Regions from separate parts of the Aurantimonas sp. genome, predicted to be linked through region 2. Evidence: predicted binding sites of a transcription regulator. Region 2 holds the regulator's gene; the other holds the start of a gene.

Region 1 (11,382 bases), on a different contig from region 2:
CGCGGCCGATCGCCGGCGATCCGGAGTTCCGCGACGAGGTCGGCCACACCATCTGCGACATTCTCGGCGAGGCCCGCGACGAGGCCATGACCAGCCGCGACGTGGCCGACATGCGGGCGCGGCTCGACCGCGACAAGCCGCCCAAGGGCCCGCTCGATCTGAAGCTGATCCCGGGCGGCCTGATCGACCTGGAGTTCCTGGCGCAATGGGCCTTGCTGACCGGGCGGGCCGATTCCGATCTCGTCGGCAGCCCGACCGTATCCGTCCTTTCGGCCGCCGATCTGGCCGCCGTGGATGCCGACGGAGCGCCGGTGGACCTACCGGGTGCGATGCGGACCTATACGTCGGTCATCCAGATCCTGCGGCTCGGCCCGACCGGGGTCGAGCGGATCGAGGATCTGCCGCCGGGGCTGGCCGACCGGCTGACGCGGGCACTGGGGCTGGAGGAGCCGGGCGAGGTGGCGCCGTTGCTCGCCGAAACGGCGGCGCGGGTGCGGCACGCCTTCAACACGCTGCTGCCTGTCTCCGGCGAGGACGAGACGGCGCCGGCCGATACCGCGACGGCGGCGCAAGGGGGCTGATAACGTCCTCTGCCATGTCGGCCGCGCGATCCGTTGTCGCCTGGCTCTCTAGCGGGGACTGATCTTCGCAGGGCTGCGGGCGCGGTCGTGCCTGCGCGGCGTTGCCGCGAAGGGGGTCAGGCGACGGAGGCCGCGTCGAGCGCTTCCGTCTGTGCCGGGGCGGGGGTGAGCGGCAGGCGAATGGCGACGATGGTGCCTTCGCCGACCTGCGAGCTGATCCGCATGCGGCCGCCCTGCAGGGCCACCAGCGACCGGGCGATGGCGAGGCCGAGACCGGTGCCCTTGTTGGTGCGGGTCAGCTCGTTCTCGATCTGCTCGAAGGGCTTGCCGAGGCTCTTCAGCGCGGCGCGGGGAATGCCCATGCCGTTGTCGGCGATGGTGATCAACGCCGCGTCGCCGACCGTGCGCAGCTTCATCTTCACCGTGCCGCCATTGTCGGTGAACTTCACGGCGTTCGACAGAAGGTTCAGCACGATCTGCTTGGTCGCGCGGCGGTCCACCGTCAGCTCCATGCGCTCCGGCACGTCGGCATTGAGGCGGATCGCCTTCTGGTCGGCCTGGACCTCGATGATCTTGCCCGTCTCGGTGGCGATCTCGCTGAGGTCGACGGTCTCGTGGTTCAGGACGAGGCGACCGGCCTCGATCTTGGCCATGTCGAGAATGTCGTTGATCAGTTTCAGCAGGTAGTGGCCGCTCTGGTGGATGTCCTCGGCGTACTCGCCGTATTTCGGACAGCCGATCGGGCCGAAAGTGCCCTGGCGCATGATCTCGGAGAAGCCGAGAATGGCGTTGAGCGGCGTGCGCAGCTCGTGGGACATGTTGGCCAGGAAGGTGGTCTTGGCGCTCGAGGCCGTCTCGGCGCGCTCCTTCTCGGCGGCGTAGTTCTGGTTCATCTCGGTCAGCTGGACCGCCTTGCGCTCGGCATCGCGCCGGGCGATCGACAGATCGTCGATGACCGCCATCAACCGGCGCTCGGAATCCGACAGACGGGCCTGATGCAGCTTGAGCTGGGTGACGTCGGTGCCGATGGAGACGAAGCCGTCGTCGGCGGTGCGGCGCTCGGACAGGAGCAGCCAGCGGCCGTCGGGCAGCAGCGCCTCGGAGGCGCGCTCGCCGCTGGCGAAGGTCGGGCTGGTCACGGCATGGCTGTCGATCGGCTTGCGGGCCTTGGCCATGACGGTGGCCAGCGGCGTGCCGCGGGCCACGTCCGCCTCGGTCAGGCCGAAGGTCTCGCGATATTTGGAATTGCAGAGGACCAGGCGATCCTGGCTGTCGCACAGGACGAAGGTCTCGGAGATGTTCTCGATGGCGTTGTTGAGCTGGGTGTTGGCCTCGTCGGTGCGGCGCGCCAGCTCCTGCTGCTCGGACACGTCGACGGCCACGCCGATCAGGTGGACCTCGTTCTCGGCGGTGCGCGACACCTCGGCGCGGGCCCGCAGCCAGACATAGCTGCCGTTGCGGTGGCGCATGCGGAAGACGCGGTCGAGGCTGGTGATCTTGCCGGCGGCGACCTGCCGGGCGACCTCGAACAGGCTGCCGTCGTCGGGATGCATCAGCGGCGCGATGTCGCCGAAGGCCAGGACGCTGTCCCTGGGGCAGAGGTCGAGAATTTCATACATGGAGCGCGACCAGTACATGCGGCCGCGCGCGATATCCCAGTCCCAGAGGCCGCAATGGCCGCGCGACAGGGCGGTATCCACCCGCTGATGAGTTTCCAGATACAGCGCGTCGGCGTCCTGGGCCCGCGTCGCCTGGCGGAAATAGGCATAGAGCACAACCAGCATGATCGTGGAGGTCAGCGCGAAGAGCGTGACGTTGACCGAGACCGAATGGCGCCATTCGGACAGAAGGTCGGTCTCGCGCTGGACGAAGGTGAGGATGCCCTGATTGTCGGCGAGGCGGGCGCTGGCGACGAGAGCCGGTTCGCTGCCGAAGCGGGTGTCCTGCACGCCGGCGCGCTCGCCGAACATCAAAAGTTCCTGGTGCTCGCCGATCAGGCGCTTGAGGTCACCGCCGACGAGGTTCTCGAAGCCGGGCATGGCCGCGACGATCATGCCGTCACTGTCGCTGACCACGGCGAAGCGGCCGTGGCGCAGGAGTTCGGCGGGCAGGGCGCTGGCCAGCAGATCTGCGGCCAGCGCGACGCCGTCGCTATCGGCCTCGATGGCGTGGCTCTCGGCGCGCATCAGCGCTGTGGCGATGGTCAGATCGCGGACGGCACCCTCTTCGAGAGCCATCCGCTCCTCGACGAGGGTCGCCAGGCGGATGACCGCCGCGAGCGCCAGGAAGGAGACGATGAGGATGGGGATCGAGCGGCGAAGCGCCTTCTCGGAGCGCAGAAGCTGTCGGTAGGCCGGGGCCGCCAACATCTTGGCGTGTCCAGCAATTTCCGTTCGCGCAGTCAGCAGGGCCTCGAATCGGGACAATAGTCCCCCTGCCGGCGCGTTGGACGCGTCCGCTCGCATGCTCACCCCTCGTAAACCGCATCTTAACGATCAGGAACGCCGCCGATCCGAATCATTACCAATTGAGCAAATGCGAATCACCTTGTCCAGCGTGGAATTGCGGCAGAATCTGGGAGTCAACGAATTGATGAGTCATTTCAAAGACCTTCCCAAGATATCTCCAAGATCCGTCGAAAGATGTTCAGTCTCAAGCAGTTGCCGCAGAGTCGTTTCGGCCTGCCCGCGGCGGGTCGGCTCGAAGCTGCGCCACGACCGGAAGGTGGTTGCGATGCGCGCCGCGATCTGCGGATTGAGGCGGTCGAGCTCGACCAGCCGCTCGGCCACCCAGCGATAGCCTGCGCCGTCGGGGCGATGGAAGGCGAGCTGGTTGCCCGCCGCGAAGGTGCCGATGACGGCGCGCACGCGGTTCGGGTTGCGCATCGAGAATTTGGCGTGGCCGGTGAGGGCGATCACCGTCTCCAGCGTTTCGGGCCGCGGCACGGTCGCCTGCAGGGCAAACCATTTGTCGAGGACCAACTCGTCGGTCTCGAAGCGCCGGTAGAAATCGTCGAGAGCGGCCTGCGAGGCCGGGGCGTCCGGGAAGCGATGGACGAGGATGCCGAGCGCGGCGAGGCGGTCGGTCATGTTGGAGGCGCTGGCATATTGCGCCTCGGCTGCCGCCGGGTCGTTCGTGGCGGCCGTCAGATAGGCGAGCGCCGCATTGGCGAGCGAACGCCGGCCGGCGCTTTCGGCGTCCGGGGAGAAGGTCTGGACCGTCGCCATCTCGGCGGCCAGTCGCTCGAAGACCTGCACGCCTGCGCTGCCGATCGCCTTGCGGGCGGCGTCCACCACGTCGTGGACGATCTGCGGGTCGACGTCGCGGCCGAGCATGCGTGCCACGTCCGGTTCGGCCGGCAGGGCCAGGGCCTGCGCCCGGAAGGCGGGCTCCAGCGCGGGGTCGGCGGCGGTGACCAGCACCGCGTCGACGATCTCCGCCGGCAGCGGCGAGGCGGTCGCCGCCCCGCCCGCGCGGCAGGCACGCACCATCGCCTCGCCGAGGAGATCGTTGAGGACGCTCCAGCGGTTGAAGAGGTTGGGGTCGAGCCGCGCCAGTGCCAGCCGATCGGCTTCGCTCTGGGCGAAGTCGAGATTCACCGGGGCGGAGAAGTCGCGCAGGATCGAGAGGTAGGGGCGCTCGCCGAGATTCTCGAAGACCAGCGTCGTCTCGGCCTCGGTCAGGTGAATGACGTCGCCCTCCACGTCCGGGCCATGGGTCGGCACGGCGTCCTTGTCCTGGCCGTTGGAGCCGACGAGGCCGAAGCGGATCGGGATATGGACCGGATCGGCCCTCGTGCCGGCGGCACCCGGCTCGAGCGACTGGCGCAGGGTGACGGTCAGCCGGTCGGTGCCGGCATCGTAGTCCTCGCGCACCGACAGGGTCGGGGTGCCGGCCTGGTTGTACCAGACCGCCAGATGCGAGAGGTCGACGCCCGTGGCCGCCTCGAAGCAGGCGAGATAATCTTCGATCGTGGCGGCGTCGCCGTCATGGCGCTCGAAATAGAGGTCCATCCCCTTCCGGAAGCCGTCCTCGCAGAGGATGGTGGCGAGCATCCGGACGATCTCGGCGCCCTTGTCGTAGACGGTCGCCGTGTAGAAGTTGTTGATCTCCCTGTATTCCGTCGGCCGGACGGGATGCTGGAGCGGGCCCTGATCCTCGGGGAACTGGTGCGCCTTCAGGCGCCGGACCGAGCCGATGCGCTGGACCGTGGCGGAGCGCTCGTCGGCGCTGAACTCCTGGTCGCGATAGACCGTCAGGCCTTCCTTCAGGCAGAGCTGGAACCAGTCGCGGCAGGTGATGCGATTGCCGGTCCAGTTGTGGAAATATTCGTGGGCGATCACTGTCTCGACGCCGGCATAGTCGGTGTCGGTCGCCGTCTGCGGATCGAGCAGCACGTATTTGTGGTTGAAGACGTTGAGGCCCTTGTTCTCCATCGCGCCCATGTTGAAGTCGGCGATGGCGACGATGTTGAACACGTCGAGATCGTATTCGCGGCCGAAGCGGCGCTCGTCCCAGACCATCGACCGCTTCAGCGCGTCCATGGCGTAGCCGGCCTGCCCGGCGCGGCCCTTCTCGGTGTAGACGGCGAGTTCGACCGGCTTGCCGCTGGCGGTGGTGAAGGGCTCGCGGATGGAATCGAGATCGCCGGCGACCAGCGCGAAGAGATAGGCCGGCTTGTTGAACGGGTCGTCCCAGACGGCGTAATGGCGGCCGTCGCCGAGATCGCCGCTCTCGGTCGGGTTGCCGTTCGACAGGAGGACCGGGGCGGCGGTGCGGTCGGCCTCGATGCGGACCCGGTAGGGGGCGAGCACGTCGGGCCGGTCGAGGAAATAGGTGATGCGGCGAAAGCCCTCGGCCTCGCACTGGGTGCACCAGATGCCGTTGGAGCGGTAGAGCCCCATCAGCTTGGTGTTCTCTTCCGGCACGATGCGGGTGGCGATGTCGAGGAGGAAGCGGTCGCGGGCCGGGGCCTGGCGGATCGTCAGCCGGTCGGGCGTCGCCGTATAGGCGTCGGCCTCGAGCACGGCGCCGTCGAGGGCAAGGCCGGTTAGGGTCAGTTCGTCGCCGTCCAGCACCAGCGGCGCATCCTCGGCCACGCCGTCGCGGCGCTCCAGCACCAGCCGCGTGTCGATCTCGGCCCGGCCTTCGAACAGGCGGACCGTCATGTCCACGCAATGCAGGATGAAATCGGTCGGGCGATAATCTTCCAGCCGGATCGTCTGGCCGTCTTCACTGCGCAGCATGGGCTTCCCTTTCCTGATTTTCCCGGCAGTTAGACCGGAAACCGCAGATTGCCAATCGCGTGCGGCGGTGGGGCACATGCGGCGGGCCGGCAACCTCCACCCTCGACGGGCTGCGCCGGAAGCAATAAGTGGTGTTTAAGACCATTGTGGCCGACCCTCCCGTTGCGAACGGGTCCTGTCCACGGCGATCGGTTCGCGTCGAAGGAGCTTTCCCATGAACGTCATGACCCCAAAGTTTGGCCTCGGCGCGTCGGTGCTGCGCAAGGAAGACGACGCCTTCATCCGGGGCGAGGGCCACTATACCGACGACGAGACCCGCGCCGGCCTGCTGCACGCCGCCGTGGTGCGCTCGCCGCATGCCCATGCCCGCTTCACCATCGGCGACCTGGAAGCGGCGCGCAGCGCCCCGGGCGTGCGCATGGTGCTGACCCATGCCGACATCGCCGATCTGGGCGAAGTGCCCTGTCTCGCCAGCCCCAAGCAGGTGGGCGGCGAGCCGTTCCAGCCCCATGACGCGCCGGTTTTGTGCCGCGACACTGTGCGCCATGTCGGCGACGCGGTCGCCTTCGTCGTGGCGGAGACGGCGATCCAGGCGCGCGACGCGGCCGAGCTGATCGAGATCGACTACGACGTGCTCGACGCGGTGCCCGATCTGGCGGCGGCCAAGGCCGGTCATGTCCTCGCCTGGGACGATCGCGACGGCAACATCGCCGGCCATATGCATGAGGGCGACCGGGAGAAGACGGACGCGGCCTTCGCGCAGGCGGCGCATGTCACCACCCTCGACCTCGTGCAGAACCGCCTCGTCTGCAACTACATGGAGGTCCGCTCCTCGGTCGGCGAATATGACGCCGAGAGCGAGCGCTACACGCTGACCACCGGCAGCCAAGGCGTGCACGGTATGCGCGACACGCTGGCGGCGCGCGTCCTGAAGGTCGGCAAGGACAAGATTCGCGTCGTCACCCGCGACGTCGGCGGCGGCTTCGGCACCAAGGCGTTCCTGTATCGCGAGCACGCGCTGGTGCTGGTCGCGGCGCAGCGGCTGGGCCAGCCGGTCAAGTGGACCGCCGACCGCACCGAGCATTTCGTCACCGACGCCCATGGCCGCGACAATATCGTCACCGGCTCGATGGCGATGGATGCCGACGGCCGGTTCCTGGCGCTGAAAATCGATCTGCACGCCAATCTCGGGGCCTATGCCTCGCAGTTCGGGCCGATGATCCCGTGGTTCGGCATGTCGATGGCGACCGGCCTCTACGACATCCCGGCGATCGACGTGGACTGCCACCTCTATTATTCCAACACGGTTCCGGTGGACGCCTATCGCGGCGCCGGACGGCCGGAAGCGGCCTATCTGATCGAGCGGCTGGTGGACGAATGCGCCATCGAGCTTGGCCTCGGACGCGACGAGATCCGCAAGCGCAACTTCATCCGCTCCGACCAGCTGCCCTACCGCACCCCGATTGGCCGCCTGTACGACACCGGCGATTTCGCCGGCCATCTCGACGCCGGCCTGCGGCGGGCGAACTGGGGCAGTTTCGAGACCCGGCGCGAAGCGGCCCGCAAGAACGGCAAGCTGCGCGGCATCGGCTTTGCGACCTATGTGGAAGCTTGCGCCTTCCCCGGTTCGGAGCCGGCCTATGTGGAACTGACGCATGAGGGGCGGATCGAGCTGAAGATCGGCACCCAGACCAACGGGCAGGGCCATGCCACGGCCTATGCCCAGTTCGTCGCCGAGGCGCTGAAGCTGGACTACGACCGGATCGACGTGCGCCAGGGCGACACGGACGAGACCCCGACCGGCGGCGGCACCGGCGGTTCGCGCTCGATCCCGCTGGGCGCGGTGTCGGTGCGCCGGGCCAGCCAGTCGCTGGCCGAGAAGCTGAAGAAGCTGGCCGCCGACGAGCTGGAAGCCGCGGCGACCGACATCGAGCTGGAAGGCGGCGAGGCGCGGATCGTCGGCACCGACCGGGCCATCGACTTCGCCGCGCTGGCGGCGGCGGCCAAGTCCGACGACGATCGCAAGGCGGTCGGCGAGTTCAAGCAGGACGAGGCGACCTATCCGAACGGCACCCATGTCTGCGAGGTCGAGATCGACCCGGAGACCGGCATGACCGAGCTTCTGTCCTACACGATCTGCGACGATTTCGGCGTGACGGTGAACCCGATCCTTCTGGCCGGCCAGATCCATGGCGGCGTCGCGCAGGGCATCGGCCAGGCGCTGATCGAGAACGCCGTCTATGACGAGACCGGCCAGCTGGTGACCGCCAGCTTCATGGACTACGCCATGCCGCGGGCCTGGGACTTCCCGTATTTCGACTTCCAGACCCGCAACGTGCCGTCCACCACCAACGCCCTCGGCATCAAGGGCGCCGGCGAGGCCGGCACGATCGGCGCCGCACCGGCGGTGATGAATGCCGTCGTCGACGCGCTGCGGCCGGCGGGCGTCGCCCATATCGACATGCCGGCAACCCCGCTGCGGGTCTGGGAAGCGCTGCAGGCCGCCCGCTAGGGCCCGAAGGTCGCCCGGTTGCCCGCGAGACGGCCGGCCGGGCGATGACAGAAACGCATGATCGACGATGCCGGCGCCTGCAAAGGGGCGCGGCGGTCTGAGGGGACGAATGCCACAGGTGCCTGGCGACGCGGCCTCACCCAATCCGATGCTCGGCATCATGCTCAAATGCATCTCCGTCGTGGTCTTCGTCGGCATGCAGACCTCCATCAAGGCGGGGGCCCAGGGCATTCCGGCCGGCGAGATCGTGTTCTTCCGCTCGTTCTTCGCGCTGGTGCCCGTCGTCATCTATCTCGCCTGGCTCGGCGATCTGCGCACGGCGCTGACCACCGACCATCTCGGTGGCCATGTCTGGCGCGGCGTCATCGGCGTGACCTCCATGGGGTTTGGCTTCTTCGCCCTGACGCGGCTGCCCTATCCCGAATGGATCACCATCACCTATGGCGCGCCGCTGCTGACCGTGGTGTTCGCCGCGATCTTCCTGAAGGAGGTGGTCTGGCTCTACCGCTGGTCGGCGGTGCTCGTCGGGCTGATCGGGATCATGGTCGTGACGCTGCCGAAACTGTCGCTGGGCAGTGACGGGCTGGCCGATGGCGAGGCGATCGGCATTGCCGCGGCGATGGTCTCGGCCACCGTGGCCGCCATCGCCATGATCCAGATCCGCCGGCTTGTCCACACCGAGAAGACCGCCACCATCGTCATCTATTTCTCGCTGACCTCGTCGGCGCTGGCGGCGCTGTCGATCTTCTTCGGCTGGGTGGTGCCGACATGGGAGCAGGCCGGTTTCCTGATCCTCGCGGGCCTGTGCGGCGGCGTCGGCCAGCTGCTCCTGACCGCCTGCTACCGCTATGCCGACACCTCGACCATCGCGCCCTTCGAATACACCTCGCTGATCCTCGCCATCATCATCGGCTACGTGATCTTCGACGAGGCGGCGAGCGGCACGACGATCCTCGGCGGAGCCATCGTCGTGTCGGCCGGCATCTTCATCATCTGGCGCGAGCACCGGCTGGGCCTGGAGCGTTCGCGGGCCCGCCGGGTCACCCCGCCAACGGGCTGAAACGCCGTCGGCGCAGGCCTGCGCGCCTTCCGCGGCCTTCACAGTGGCGTGTCATCGGCTTGTGACCTTGCCTGATTATGCGATGCTGGAACCGTTCCAAAAGTTGGACGGTGCCGGATTTCGCAAGATCAGGGGGCGTCGATGAACGAACATGCAAGCCGTGCGGTATTCCGCACCAGCCAGCTGGAAGAGGCCGATGGCGACGGTCTGAACCCGACCGACAACCGCACCATGGGCGACGTGATCGCGACGCGCTTCTCGCGCCGCGACTTCCTGCGCGGCTCGATGGCCGCCACGGCGATCGCCGCCACGGTGAGCCCGCTGGCGCTGATGGCCGCCGACGAGGCCCATGCCGAAGGCGCCGCGGGCTCGAAATTCGACTTCACCGAGGTCGAGGCCGGCGTCGACGAGATGCATCACATCGCCGAAGGCTACGATGCCGACGTGCTGCTGCGCTGGGGCGACCCGGTCTTCGCCGATTCACCGGAGTTCGATCCGGCGAACCAGACGCCGGAAGCCCAGGCGCGCCAGTTCGGCTACAACAACGACTATGTCGGCTTCATCCCGATCGACGGTTCGTCGGAGCATGGCCTGCTCGTCGTCAATCACGAATACACCAACGAACACCTGATGTTCCCGGGCATCGTGAAGGTCGAGGGCGACAAGCTCACGGTCGCCGCGGCCGACCAGAAGCGGGTCGACATCGAGATGGCGGCCCATGGCGGCACCATCGTCGAGATCCGCAAGGAGAACGGCAAGTGGCAGGTGGTGACCGACGGTGCTAGGAATCGCCGCATCACCGCCGGGACCGAGATGGAGCTGCGCGGCCCGGCCGCCGGCCACGCCCGCCTGCAGACGAAGGCCGATCCGTCCGGCACCAAGGTGTTCGGCACCATCAACAATTGCGCCGGCGGCGTCACGCCGTGGGGCACCTACATCATGGCCGAGGAGAACTTCCACGGCTATTTCGTCGGCGAACTGCCGGCCGATCACCGGGAAGCGCAGAATTACGAGCGCTACGGCGTGCCGGACGGCAGCTATGAATGGGGCAATTTCCACGACCGGTTCGACGTGTCGAAGGAGCCGAACGAGCCCAACCGCTTCGGCTGGATCGTCGAGGTCGATGTCGAGGACCCGAACTCGGTGCCGAAGAAGCGCACCGCGCTCGGACGCTTCAAGCATGAAGGCGCCGAGTCGATCGTCGCGGCGGATGGCCGGGTGGTGTTCTATCTCGGCGACGACGAGCGCTTCGACTATGTCTACAAGTTCGTCACCGCGGGCACCTACAACCCCGACGACCGGGCCGCGAACATGGATCTTCTCGACGAGGGCACGCTCTATGTCGCCAAGTTCGAGGACGACGGCTCGCTGACCTGGATGCCGCTGGTCTTCGGCGAAGGCCCGCTGACCGCCGAGAACGGTTTCGAGAGCCAGGCCGACGTGGTCATCGAGACCCGGCGCGCGGCCGATCTCCTCGAGGCGACCAAGATGGACCGTCCGGAGGACATCGAGCCGAACGGCACCAATGGCCGCGTCTACGTGATGCTGACCAACAACACCAAGCGCGAGGAGGCCGATGCCGCCAATCCGCGCGCCAAGAACGCCTTCGGCCACATCATCGAGATCGCCGAGGACGGCGGCGACTTCGCCGCCACCAAGGGCACCTGGGAAGTCCTTTTGAAATGCGGCGACCCGTCGGTCGCCGATGTCGGCGCGACCTTCTCCACGGAAACGACGAAGAACGGCTGGTTCGGCATGCCGGACAATTGCGCGGTCGATGCCGAGGGCCGGCTGTGGGTCTCCACCGACGGCAATTCGCCGAAGGCGACGGGCCGCACCGACGGCCTCTTCGCCGTCGACACCGAGGGCGCGGCCCGCGGCACGTCGAAGCTGTTCTTCCGGGTCCCGGTGGGCGCCGAGATGTGCGGTCCGCTGATCCTGCCGGACATGCAGACGGCCTTCGTGGCGGTCCAGCATCCGGCC
Region 2 (11,382 bases):
TGCAGCGAGAACCGGTCGAGCTTGTCGACCACCGACTGCCCCTGCCCCGGCAGGAACGAGGCGCGCACCCGGTAGGCCTTCGGCCCGAGGCGCAGGTCGAGGCTCGCCGGCTGGATCTGGTCGCCGTCGCGTTCGATCGGCGCGGCGATGGCACCGGCGGCAAACAGCCCCGCAATCTCCTGGTCGGGCAGGATTCCGCCCTGCGCGTATGTGTCCGACATCGGCTGTCCCGTCATGGCCTTGCATTGCATCCGCGCCGCCCGCGGCGTCGCGCTCCCGGATTGACGCCTAGCCGGATCGGGTCTATTTGCAAAGCAGAAGTGGTGATTTGGCCGGCCGGCTTGCAGCCACGTTAAAGAAGTCGCTAAAGGGCCGTTCTGACGATTTGGCGATCGTGCCTCCCGACGAACCGGCTTTGCGGCGACGCGACAGCCGGTTTTTGTTGTTCGGAGACGACCCATGCAGAAGAAGACGGATACGGCACGCAAACTGCGCCCGGCCACGGCCATGGTCCATGGCGGCACGACGCGCTCAAGCTTCGGCGAGACCTCCGAGGCGCTGTTCCTCACCCAGGGCTTCGTCTATCCGAGCGCCGAGGCCGCCGAGGCCCGCTTCCGCGGCGACGAGCCCGGCTTCATCTATTCGCGCTACGGCAATCCCACGACCCGCATGTTCGAGGAGCGGATGATGGCGCTGGAAGGCGCCGAGGACGCCCGCGCCACCGCCTCCGGCATGGCCGCCGTCGCCGCCGCCATGCAGTGCCAGGTCAAGGCCGGCGACCATGTCGTGGCGGCCCGCGCCCTGTTCGGCTCCTGCCGCTACGTGGTCGAGACGGTGCTCGAGCGCTGCGGCGTCGCCTGCACCCTCGTCGACGGCCGCGATCTCGACGCCTGGCGCGCCGCCGTGCGGCCGGAGACCAAGGTGTTCTTCATGGAGACGCCGACCAATCCGACGCTGGAGGTGATCGACATCACCGCGGTCGCCGAGATCGCCCATGCGGCCGGCGCCACCCTCGTCGTCGACAACGTCTTCGCCACGCCCATGCTGCAGCGTCCGCTGGAGCTCGGCGCCGACGTCGTCGTCTATTCGGCCACCAAGCACATTGACGGCCAGGGCCGGTGCCTCGGCGGTATCATCCTGTCCTCCGCCGCATGGATCGACGAGAACCTCCACAACTATTTCCGCCACACCGGCCCGTCGCTGTCGCCCTTCAATGCGTGGACACTGCTCAAGGGCCTGGAGACGCTGCCGCTGCGCGTCGCCCAGCAGACCCGCTCGGCCGCCCGCATCGCCGACACGCTGGCCGAGCACGGCAAGGTCAACAAGGTGATCTATCCGGGCCGCGCCGACCATCCGGACGCGGCGATCATCGCCCGCCAGATGACCGGCGGCTCGACCCTCCTCGCCTTCGAGGTGGCCGGCGGCAAGGAGGCGGCCTTCCGCTTCTCCAACGCCCTGGAGATCATCCTGATCTCCAACAATCTGGGCGACGCCAAGAGCCTGATCACCCATCCGGCGACCACCACCCACAAGAACCTGACGCCGGAAGCGCGCACCGAACTCGGCATCAGCGACGGCCTCCTCCGCCTCTCCATCGGCCTCGAGGATGTCGACGACCTGCTGGAAGACATCGAAGCCGCGTTGACGGCGGTCTAAAGCGATTCAGTTTGCACGGCTGACAGGTAGGGGGCTATTAGGTACAGGCATATTGTCGCCGATGTTGACGCGTTTAGACGCTACGAAGATACACTTCGGAACCCGAGCCATGCGGCGCTGAAGCCGTTCGCCTCGCCTTTTTCCCAAGATCGAAAGAAGCTCTGTAATTTCGATCTGCCATCACTAACAGCTTCGCAGGTAAGCTCAATCGATGAGATCGATACCCCCTCACGGGAGGGGAACGAGGAGACAGGAATATATATAACTTATGTGTCTGAAGATTAGGGAGGCCGAGTACCCGAAGAGCCCTGATACAAAAACATGAGTGAACGTAAGTGCTAAAATTAATTTCTTACGCGACCACGAGGTCTTCCGTTCGGAAGATACACCTGCAAACTCTGGATGCGCTGCGTCCGCTAAAACGAGGACACACCAGAACGAGTACAGCAACCCAACAAGGAGCAATATGACGGCTTCTTCATGGATAAAATTTGTTGCTGCGGCTGACCAACCGACTATCATTGAGGCGCCCGCGGTAGGAGCCCACTGATGTTCATCAGTCGTTAGATCTATGTATACATTTGAAGTCAATATCCCCCTCCTCCGGAGAAGATGCATAATCCCCCCCGCGGAAAGCATGAGCGCGACAACTAATCCAACAATAAAAATTGTCTTCCATAGATCATACTTAACGCTATACCAAGCTACAATTATAGATAAAGTGTACACCAATGCAATAAGCATGGATACTGTCAATTTTCGGCAGTTAGAAGCACCAGTTGTCATACAATGCAGGCCCGTCAGCTCCCAATCCGCTAAGCCGAATCGATTTCAACCTCATAGTATAGGACATATGTTAAAGCGCAGTTGTTAGATATTTCCGAATATAGATATATTCAAGACAAATTGTCGGGAATCAAATTGCGCCACAAGCCAGACTTGCGAAAGAGAGAACGCCGCATCGTGATCAAACGTTGATAAGAACGCTGATCAGGTCCACCATCCCTGCCCCCTCACCTCTGCCCTCACCCGAACGCCTGGAAACTCATCCGCACGCGCCATGCAAACGTCCACGCCGTCATCGCCGCGAAGATATAGGCGATCAGCGCGAAATGCTGCGGCAGCAGGCAGAACAGCACGAAGACGGCCAGCGTTTCCGACGCCTCGGCCAGCCCGGTGGTGAAATAGAGCGACTTGGTGCCGCGCTGCACGGTCCGGATGCCGCGCTTTTCGGCCATCACCGCATAGGCGAGAAAGCTCGCGCCATTGGCGTAGAAGCTCATCAGGAGGATCGCCGCGGCCAGCGCATTGGCGCCCGGATCGAGGATCGCGAAGGCCAACGGGATCGATCCGTAGAAGAGAAAATCGAAGACGATGTCGAGATAGCCGCCGAAATCGGTCGGCCTTGTCTGCCGCGCCACCGCCCCGTCCAGCCCGTCGGCGAGCCGCGACAAGAGGATCAGCACGAGGCCGGTGACCAGCGCGCCGAAGGCGATCGCGGTGGCGGCGGCCAGTCCCAGCACGAGGCCGGCGACCGTCACGGTGTTGGCGCCGATCTTCAGCCGCGCCAGCCCGCCCGCCAGCCAGTCGATCGGCGGGTCGATCTGCCGTTTCAGAACACCGTCGAGCAAGGCTTTCTCCGTCCACGCGGCGACCCGCCGTTGACCCGAACCGGCCGCACCGCGATAACGTAAGCGACGCGACACGCCATTCGGGTATGGGGCCATGTACAGGGCGACGACGCACGGCATCACGGTCACGGTGACACCGACCTATCTGGAAGACCAGTCGATGCCGGACGACGGACGCTGGGTCTGGGCATATACGGTCGAGATCGAGAACGGCAGCCGGCAAACGACCCGGCTGCGATCACGATATTGGCACATCACCGACGCCAATGGTCACGTCGAGGAAGTCAGTGGCCCCGGCGTCGTCGGCGAGGAACCGCGGCTCGCCCCCGGCGACAGCTTCACCTACACCTCCGGCTGCCCGCTGGGCACGTCGTCCGGCTTCATGCGCGGCCATTACCGCATGGAGCAGGAGGACGGCACGCTGTTCCAGGTGGAGATCCCGGCCTTCTCGCTCGACGTGCCGGCCCGCCAGCGGGTCCTGAACTAGCCGCGCGAACCCGCCGGCCGCCGTCAAAGCCCCGGCCCCACGCCCGGACCGGCCGCGCGCGGGATTATCGTGTCAGCTGTCGCCGTCGGGGCTTTTGCCGCTTTCGGCGTCCGTGAATTCCGACGGATCGAAGCTGTAGGACTCGCCGCAGAACTCGCAGGTCACCGCGATTGCGCCGTCCTCGACGCTCTCGGTGATCTCCTCGGCGGAGAAGTTCGACAACACGCCCTTGATCCGCTCGCGATTGCACGAGCAGTCGTCGGCGACCGGATTGGGCGGGAACACCCGCACGCCCCGCTCGTGGAAGAGCCGGAACAGCAGCCGTTCGACGCCGACATCGGGATCGGCGAGTTCCGACGCCTCGACCGTGTCGACCAGCGCCCGCACCTCGACCCAGGAATCGTCCGGCTCGAAATCGCCGAGTTCGTCCTCGACGCCCTCTGGCGCGTCGCCGCCCGGCAGGTCGGGCATGCGCATGCGCTCCGGCGATTCCGGCAGGAACTGCGCCACCAGACCGCCGGCACGCCAGCTTTCCACGAAGCCGTTCTCGCCGCGTTTGACGATCCGCGCCACCGCCAGCTTCACCGCGGTCGGGATCTGCTCGGACTGGCGGAAATACGCCTCGGCGACCTCCTCCATGGACGAGCCGGCCAGTTCCACGATGCCCTGGTAGCGCTGGGTGTATTCGCCCTGGTCGACGGTCAGCGCCATGATGCCGTTGCCCAGGAGCGCCTCGGACGAGGTCGCGCCGACGCTGACGGCGGCCGCCAGCTTGTCGGCGTCGAAGCGGGCATAGCCGCGCACGCTCGACGGCGTGGTGAAGTCGACGATCAGCAGGTCCACCGGACCGTCGGTCTGGGTCTGGGCAATGAACTTGCCGTCGAATTTCAGCGACGTGCCGAGCAGCACCGTCAGCACGACCATCTCCGCCAGCAGGCGCGCCACCGGTTCGGGGTAGTCGTGCCGGCCGAGGATCTGGTCGAGCATGGGTCCGAGCTGCACCGCCCGGCCCCGGGCGTCGAGGCCCTCGACCGCGAACGGCACGACGGCATCGTCGCCGGCGAAGTTGAACTCGCCGAGCGCCTTCTGCGGATCAGCCACGGCTCTGCCCCGCGGAAGTCTCGGTGCCGAGTGCGTCGAAGCACCAGGCCAGGATGGATTTTTGCGCGTGCAGACGGTTCTCGGCCTCGTCGAAGACCACCGATTGCGGGCCGTCCATGACGGCGTCGGTCACTTCCTCGCCGCGATGGGCAGGGAGACAATGCATGAAGAGTGCCTCGGGCTTGGCATGCGCCATCAGGCGTTCATTGACCTGATAGGGCATGAAGACATTGTGGCCGCGTGCCTGTTCCTCGCGGCCCATGGACACCCAGGTGTCGGTGACGACGCAGTCGGCGCCAGTCACCGCTTCCACCGGGTCCTCCGTAATTAGGATCGAGGCGCCGTCTTTGCGAGCCCGCTCGACGAAGCGCATGTCCGGCCCCGACCCCGCCGGCGTGGCGATGGTCAGGTTGAAGGAGAAGCGCGCCGAGGCCTCGACGAAGGACGACAGCACGTTGTTGCCGTCGCCGGTCCAGGCGAAGGTCTTCCCGCGCACCGGGCCGCGCTTTTCCTCGAAGGTCAAGAGATCGGTCATGATCTGGCACGGATGGGTGTCGTCGGTCAGGCCGTTGATCACCGGCACCGTGGCGTATTCCGCCATTTCCGTCAGCCGGTCATGGGTGGTGGTGCGGATCATGATCGCGTCGACATAGCGCGACAGCACCCGCGCCGTGTCGGCGATGGTCTCCGAGCGGCCGAGTTGCATCTCGGTGCCGGACAGGAACAGCGTCTCGCCGCCGAGCTGGCGCATGCCGACGTCGAAGGACACCCGCGTGCGCGTCGACGGCTTGTCGAAGATCATCGCCAGCACCTTGCCGGCCAAAGGCTTCGGACCGTCGCGGCCGAGCGCCTTGCGCCTGGCGGCATCGTCGATGATGTCGTGCAGGTCGCGGCTCGGGACGGCGGAGATGTCGAGAAAGTGCTTGGGGCCGTTTGCCATCGTCATCATTCGCCTCACGCGCTCTTGCGCCGGTTGCCGGCCGACATCGCCGCCACCGCCGTCTCGATCCGATCCATCGCCTGCCGGACCTCGTCCGCGGTGACGTTGAGCGGCGGCAGCAGGCGCACGACATTGTCGCCCGCCGGTACCGCCAGAAGTCCTTCCTCGCGCATCTGCGCCACGAGTTCGCCGTTCGGCACCTTGGCCTTCAGCCCGATCAGCAGCCCCTCGCCGCGCACCGCCTCGATCACGTCGGGATAGCGGTCCGAGAGCGAGGCCAGCGACTGCTTGAGCTGCAGCGACATGTCGTGGACATGGTCGAGGAAGCCGTCGTCCAGCACCACGTCGAGCACAGCATTGCCGATGGCCATCGCCAGCGGGCTGCCGCCATAGGTCGTGCCGTGCGAGCCCGGCGTCATGCCGCTGGCCGCCCGCTCCGTCGCCAGGCACACGCCGAGCGGAAAGCCGCCGCCAATGCCCTTGGCCGAGGCGAGGATGTCCGGCGCGGCGCCCGAATGCTGATAGGCGAAGAACTTGCCGGTCCGCCCGACGCCGGTCTGCACCTCGTCGTAGATCAGGAGGATGCCGAGATTGTCGCACATCTCGCGCAGGCCCGTCAGGCACATGGGCGGCACGCTGCGAATGCCCCCCTCGCCCTGGATCGGCTCGATCAGGATCGCCGCGACGTCCGGCTGCGCCGCCGCCTCGCGCAGCGCGTCATGGTCGCCGAAGGGCAGCTGGTCGAAGCCTTCGACCTTCGGGCCGTAACCCTCGAGATACTTCTTCTGCCCGCCGGCCGCGATGGTCGCCAGCGTGCGCCCGTGAAAGGCGCCCTCGAAGGTCAGGATGCGATAGCGCTCCGGCGCGCCGTTGACGTAGTGATAGCGCCGCGCCGTCTTGATCGCGCATTCCACCGCCTCGGCGCCGGAATTGGCGAAGAAGGCGCGGTCGGCGAAGGTCGCCGCCGTCAGCCGTTCGGCCATCCGCGTCTGGTCGGGGATCTCGTAGAGATTGGAGACGTGCCACAGCTTCTCGGCCTGCGCCTTCATCGTCTCGACGAGATGCGGATGGGCATGGCCGAGGCAGTTCACCGCGATGCCGCCGCCAAAGTCCATGAAACGTCGGCCGTCGCGCGTCTCCAGCCAGACGCCGCTGCCGCGCTCGAAGGCGAGCGGCGCGCGTGCATAGGTCTCGAAGAGCGGCGAGGAATGGTCCGTCGTGTCAGCCATGGCCTTTGACTTTGCTGGATCGTAAGGGTCGGATCCGGTTGTTGTTGCGGGATCGGTTCGGCGCGCGAACCGCTGGGGCGGGATGCTTGAAACGCCAAAGCCTGCCGATGGGGCAGGCTTTCGAGCGTTTTCCGAGACTTCGGAGCTTCCGCTATACCATGGCGAGCCGACGCGGTGTCAATCGAACCGCATTTTCGCCCTGCTTGTCGGTCATAGGCTTGACGAACGTCACGGGCGGCAACAAAGGCTGGGGAAAAGCCCCAAACGATTCCCCTGCGTCCCCGGCGAGCCTTGTCAGCGAGTCCGCGGCTGGGCTATCTTGCCGTCAAGATACTAGATTTCGTGCGGCGGACCTAGTTCCTCAATATATCTTGTGCGTTCTGGCGCGGTCAGCCGTCGCGCTTGTGGAGGGATTCCAGCCGTCGCGACTATGCCGAAAGGAGCTTGCCATGGGCTGGACTGACGAACGCGTGGAGCTGCTCAAGCAGCTCTGGACCGAAGGCCTGAGCGCCAGCCAGATCGCCGACCGCCTGGGCGGCGTCAGCCGCAACGCCGTGATCGGCAAGGTGCACCGCCTGAAACTCGAATCGCGGGCCCGCCAGCCGAATGTCGCGCAGCCGGTTGCCGTCGAGCGCCCTGCCCCGCGCCGCACGGCCGAGGTCGAGACCGTCGAGATGGTGGTGCCGGCCCGTCTGGTCGCCGCCTCGCAGCAGCAGGCCCCGAGCCGTTCCATGCCGCGCACCATGGGCGCCACCGCGCTGAAGATGGAGCCGGAGGAAGAGCTCGAGGTGATGGACCAGCCGCAGGAGCGCGAGAGCGCCGAAGTGGTGCCGATCGCCCGCAAGCTCAGCCTCGTCGAACTGACCGAGACGACCTGCAAATGGCCGGTCGGCGACCCGATGAAGCCGGACTTCCATTTCTGCGGCAACAACGCCCGCGATGCCTCGCCCTATTGCGCCTATCACGCCAAGCTGGCCTTCCAGCCCTTCTCGGATCGCCGCCGCGCGCGCTAGGCGCCGCAGGCCCTACCAAATGCAAAACACCCCGCGTGGCCAGGCCGCGCGGGGTGTTTGCGTTTCAGGCTCGTGAAGAAGCCGGGGGGAGACGCGTCAGGCGCCGGCACTCAGTCGCGTGCGGGCCGGCGCGGCCGGGGACCTGGCGGCGCTGAACTGCTCATCCAGCGCATAGCCGGCGCCGCGCACGGTGCGGATCGGGTCGCGCTCGCGGCCGCGATTGATCGCCTTGCGCAGCCGGCCGACATGCACGTCCACCGTGCGCTCGTCGACATAGATGTCGCGGCCCCAGACGCCGTCGAGCAACTGCTCGCGGGAGAACACCCGGCCCGGCGACTGCATGAAGAATTCCATCAGCTTGAACTCGGTCGGTCCGAGCTTGAGCTCGCGGCCGGCGCGCCGCACCCGATGGGTCTCGCGGTCGAGATCGATGTCGCCGGCGACGAGCTGACTGGAGATCTTCTCGGGCTTGGAGCGGCGCAGCATGGCCCGCACACGGGCGATCAGCTCCGGCGTCGAGAACGGCTTGACGACATAGTCGTCCGCGCCGACCGACAGGCCGCGCACCCGCTCGCTCTCCTCGCCGCGTGCCGTCAGCATCAGGATCGGCAGGCGCTCGGTCTCCTCGCGCTGGCGCAGCCGCCGGCAGAGCTCAACGCCCGACAGGCCGGGCAGCATCCAGTCGAGGATCAGGAGATCTGGCACCTCCTCCTTCAGCCGGATGTCGGCCTCGTCGCCCCGGTCGATGACGTCGACGACGTAGCCTTCGGCCTCGAGATTGTACCGCAGGAGAATGCCGAGGGCTTCCTCGTCCTCGACGACGACGATCCGTGCGCTCATTGCTGTCAGCCCTCGTCAGCCTGGCTCGGCGGGTCGTTCGGCACCGGCTGGGTCATCGTCGCCGTGTTGTCGCCCTTCGGCCGCTCGTTTTCGAGCTGCTTGCCGGTCTGGATGTAATAGACCGTCTCGGCGATGTTGGTGGCGTGATCGCCGATCCGCTCGATGTTCTTGGCCGAGAACAGGAGATGCGTGCAGGAGGTGATGTTGCGCGGATCCTCCATCATGTAGGTCAGGAGCTCGCGGAAGATCGAGGTGTACATCGCATCGATCTGCTCGTCGTTCTCGCGCATGGCGAGCGCGCGCTCGTAGTCCCGCTCGCCATAGGCGTCGAGCACTTCCTTGAGCTGCTCCAGCGCCATCTCCGACAGATGCTCGATGCCGCGCACCAGCTGCACCGGATGGGCATGGTCGTGGACCGCGATCACCCGCTTGGCGATGTTCTTGGCCAGGTCGCCGATCCGCTCCAGATCGTTGGAGATGCGGATGGCGCCGACGATCTCGCGCAGGTCGACGGCCATCGGCTGGCGCTTGGCGATGGTCATGATCGCCCGCTCGTCGAGCGCCCGCTGGGCGTCGTCCAGCAGCAGGTCGTCGGCGACCACCGACTGGGCCAGCCCCCAGTCGCTGCGCATCAGCGCGGCGACCGACTGCTCGACCATCCGCTCGGCCATCCCGCCCATTTCCGAGATCCGGCGGACGATCAGCTTCAGCTCGTCTTCGTAGGACGTGACTGTATGTTCGGTCATGGGCATGACGCTTCCTTGCCTTCGTTCAGCCGAAGCGGCCGGTGATGTAGTCCTGGGTGCGCTTGTCGTCCGGGTTGGAGAACATCTTCTCCGTCGGGCCGACCTCCACCAGATAGCCGAGATGGAACATCGCCGTGCGCTGCGAGACGCGCGCCGCCTGCTGCATCGAATGGGTGACGATGACGATGGTGTAGTTCTGCTTCAGCTCGTCGATCAGTTCCTCGACCTTGGCGGTCGCGATCGGATCGAGTGCCGAACAGGGCTCGTCCATCAGGATCACCTCGGGCGACACCGCGATGGCGCGGGCGATGCACAGGCGCTGCTGCTGGCCGCCCGACAGGCCGGTGCCCGGCTCGGCGAGCCGGTCCTTTACCTCTTCGTAGAGGCCGGCCTTGCGCAGGCTGGTGACGACGATCTCCTCGAGCTCGGCCTTGGTCGAGGCGAGCCCGTGAATCTTCGGACCATAGGCGACATTGTCGAAGATCGACTTCGGAAACGGGTTGGGCTTCTGGAAGACCATGCCGACCCGCGCCCGCAGCTCGACCACGTCGATCGCCGGATCGTAGACGTCCTCGCCGTCCAGCGTGATCTTGCCGCCCACCTTGGCGATGTCGATCGTGTCGTTCATCCGGTTCAGGCAGCGCAGGAAGGTCGACTTGCCGCAGCCCGACGGTCCGATGAGCGCCGTCACCTGGTTCTCCTCGACATCGAGATCGATGTCGTAGAGCGCCTGCTTCGGACCGTAATGGACGGTCACCTTCTCGGATCGCATCTTGATCGGACGGGTAGGTTGCACGGCAGGCCCTTTCGCTAACGACACCTGGATATTTTCCATCATGGGAGTCTCCTGTCGCATATCTACCAGCGCCGTTCGAGACGGCGTCGCAGAAGGACCGCCGTAAGGTTCATGATCGAGAGGAAGGCCAGGAGCACGCAGATGGCCGCACTGGTGCGCGCCACGAAGCCGCGTTCCGGGCTGTCGAACCAGATGAAGATCTGGGTCGGAAGCGCCGTCGACGGGTCGAGAGGACCCGACGGGGCCGAGGTGATGAAGGCGTTCATGCCGATCAGCAGCAGCGGCGCCGCCTCGCCGAGCGCCTGGGCCAGGCCGATGATCACCCCGGTGAGGATGCCCGGCAGGGCCAGCGGCAGGACGTGATGGCCGATCACCTGCATCTCCGAGGCGCCGACACCGCGCGCCGCCTCGCGGATCGAGGGCGGCACCGCCTTCAAGGCGTTCCGGGTGACGATGATGATCGTCGGCAGGGTCATCAGCGACAGCACCATGCCGCCGACCAGCGGCACCGAACGCGGCAGTCCGAAGACGCCGATGAACAGCGCAAGGCCCAGGAGACCGAAGACGATCGACGGCACCGCCGCCAGATTGTTGATGTTGATCTCGATGAAGTCCGTGAACCGGTTCTTCGGCGCGAACTCCTCCAGATAGACGGCCGCGCCGACCCCGACGGGAACGCTGATCAGGAAACAGACCAGCAGCAGGAAGAACGAGCCGATGATCGCGCCCTTCAGGCCGGCGAGTTCGGGGAAGCGGCTGTCCGCCTCGGTGACGAGGCCCCAGTCGACCGCCGAGCGGATCAGCCCGGCCTCTTCCAGCTGCTTGAAGCGGGCCAGCGCCGCGTCGTCGAGGCGCCGGTTGGCTTCGGCCTGGTCGGCATTGACGACGCCTTCGAACAATTGCTCGTAGGGGTCGGACACCGGCACCCACACCGATGTCGTCT

The links. The regulator PhoB, encoded in region 2, activates phosphate uptake and scavenging genes when phosphate is short. The targets are predictions, from matches to a motif close to TGTCATNNANCTGTCAT.
Region 1: the regulator PhoB is predicted to act here: its motif matches at 9,449-9,465, upstream of ACEQX1_RS07325 (PhoX family phosphatase).

Annotation. Positions count from the first base shown of each region.
Region 1 covers NZ_CAXPJM010000014.1:12,478-23,859, reverse strand. The annotation lists gene ACEQX1_RS07350 (bifunctional [glutamine synthetase] adenylyltransferase/[glutamine synthetase]-adenylyl-L-tyrosine phosphorylase) at 1-581, shown strand, start outside; gene ACEQX1_RS07345 (PAS domain-containing sensor histidine kinase) at 698-2,950, opposite strand; gene pepN (aminopeptidase N) at 3,179-5,824, opposite strand; gene ACEQX1_RS07335 (xanthine dehydrogenase family protein molybdopterin-binding subunit) at 6,042-8,339, shown strand; gene ACEQX1_RS07330 (DMT family transporter) at 8,449-9,399, shown strand; gene ACEQX1_RS07325 (PhoX family phosphatase) at 9,541-11,382, shown strand, end outside.
Region 2 covers NZ_CAXPJM010000028.1:43,515-54,896, forward strand. The annotation lists gene ACEQX1_RS12135 (2'-deoxycytidine 5'-triphosphate deaminase) at 1-221, opposite strand, end outside; SAM riboswitch at 311-388, shown strand; gene ACEQX1_RS12140 (O-succinylhomoserine sulfhydrylase) at 460-1,656, shown strand; gene ACEQX1_RS12145 (CDP-alcohol phosphatidyltransferase family protein) at 2,682-3,287, opposite strand; gene apaG (Co2+/Mg2+ efflux protein ApaG) at 3,382-3,774, shown strand; gene ACEQX1_RS12155 (Hsp33 family molecular chaperone) at 3,847-4,875, opposite strand; gene argF (ornithine carbamoyltransferase) at 4,868-5,821, opposite strand; gene ACEQX1_RS12165 (aspartate aminotransferase family protein) at 5,830-7,044, opposite strand; gene ACEQX1_RS12170 (GcrA family cell cycle regulator) at 7,494-8,057, shown strand; gene phoB (phosphate regulon transcriptional regulator PhoB) at 8,154-8,897, opposite strand; gene phoU (phosphate signaling complex protein PhoU) at 8,903-9,649, opposite strand; gene pstB (phosphate ABC transporter ATP-binding protein PstB) at 9,669-10,478, opposite strand; gene pstA (phosphate ABC transporter permease PstA) at 10,502-11,382, opposite strand, start outside.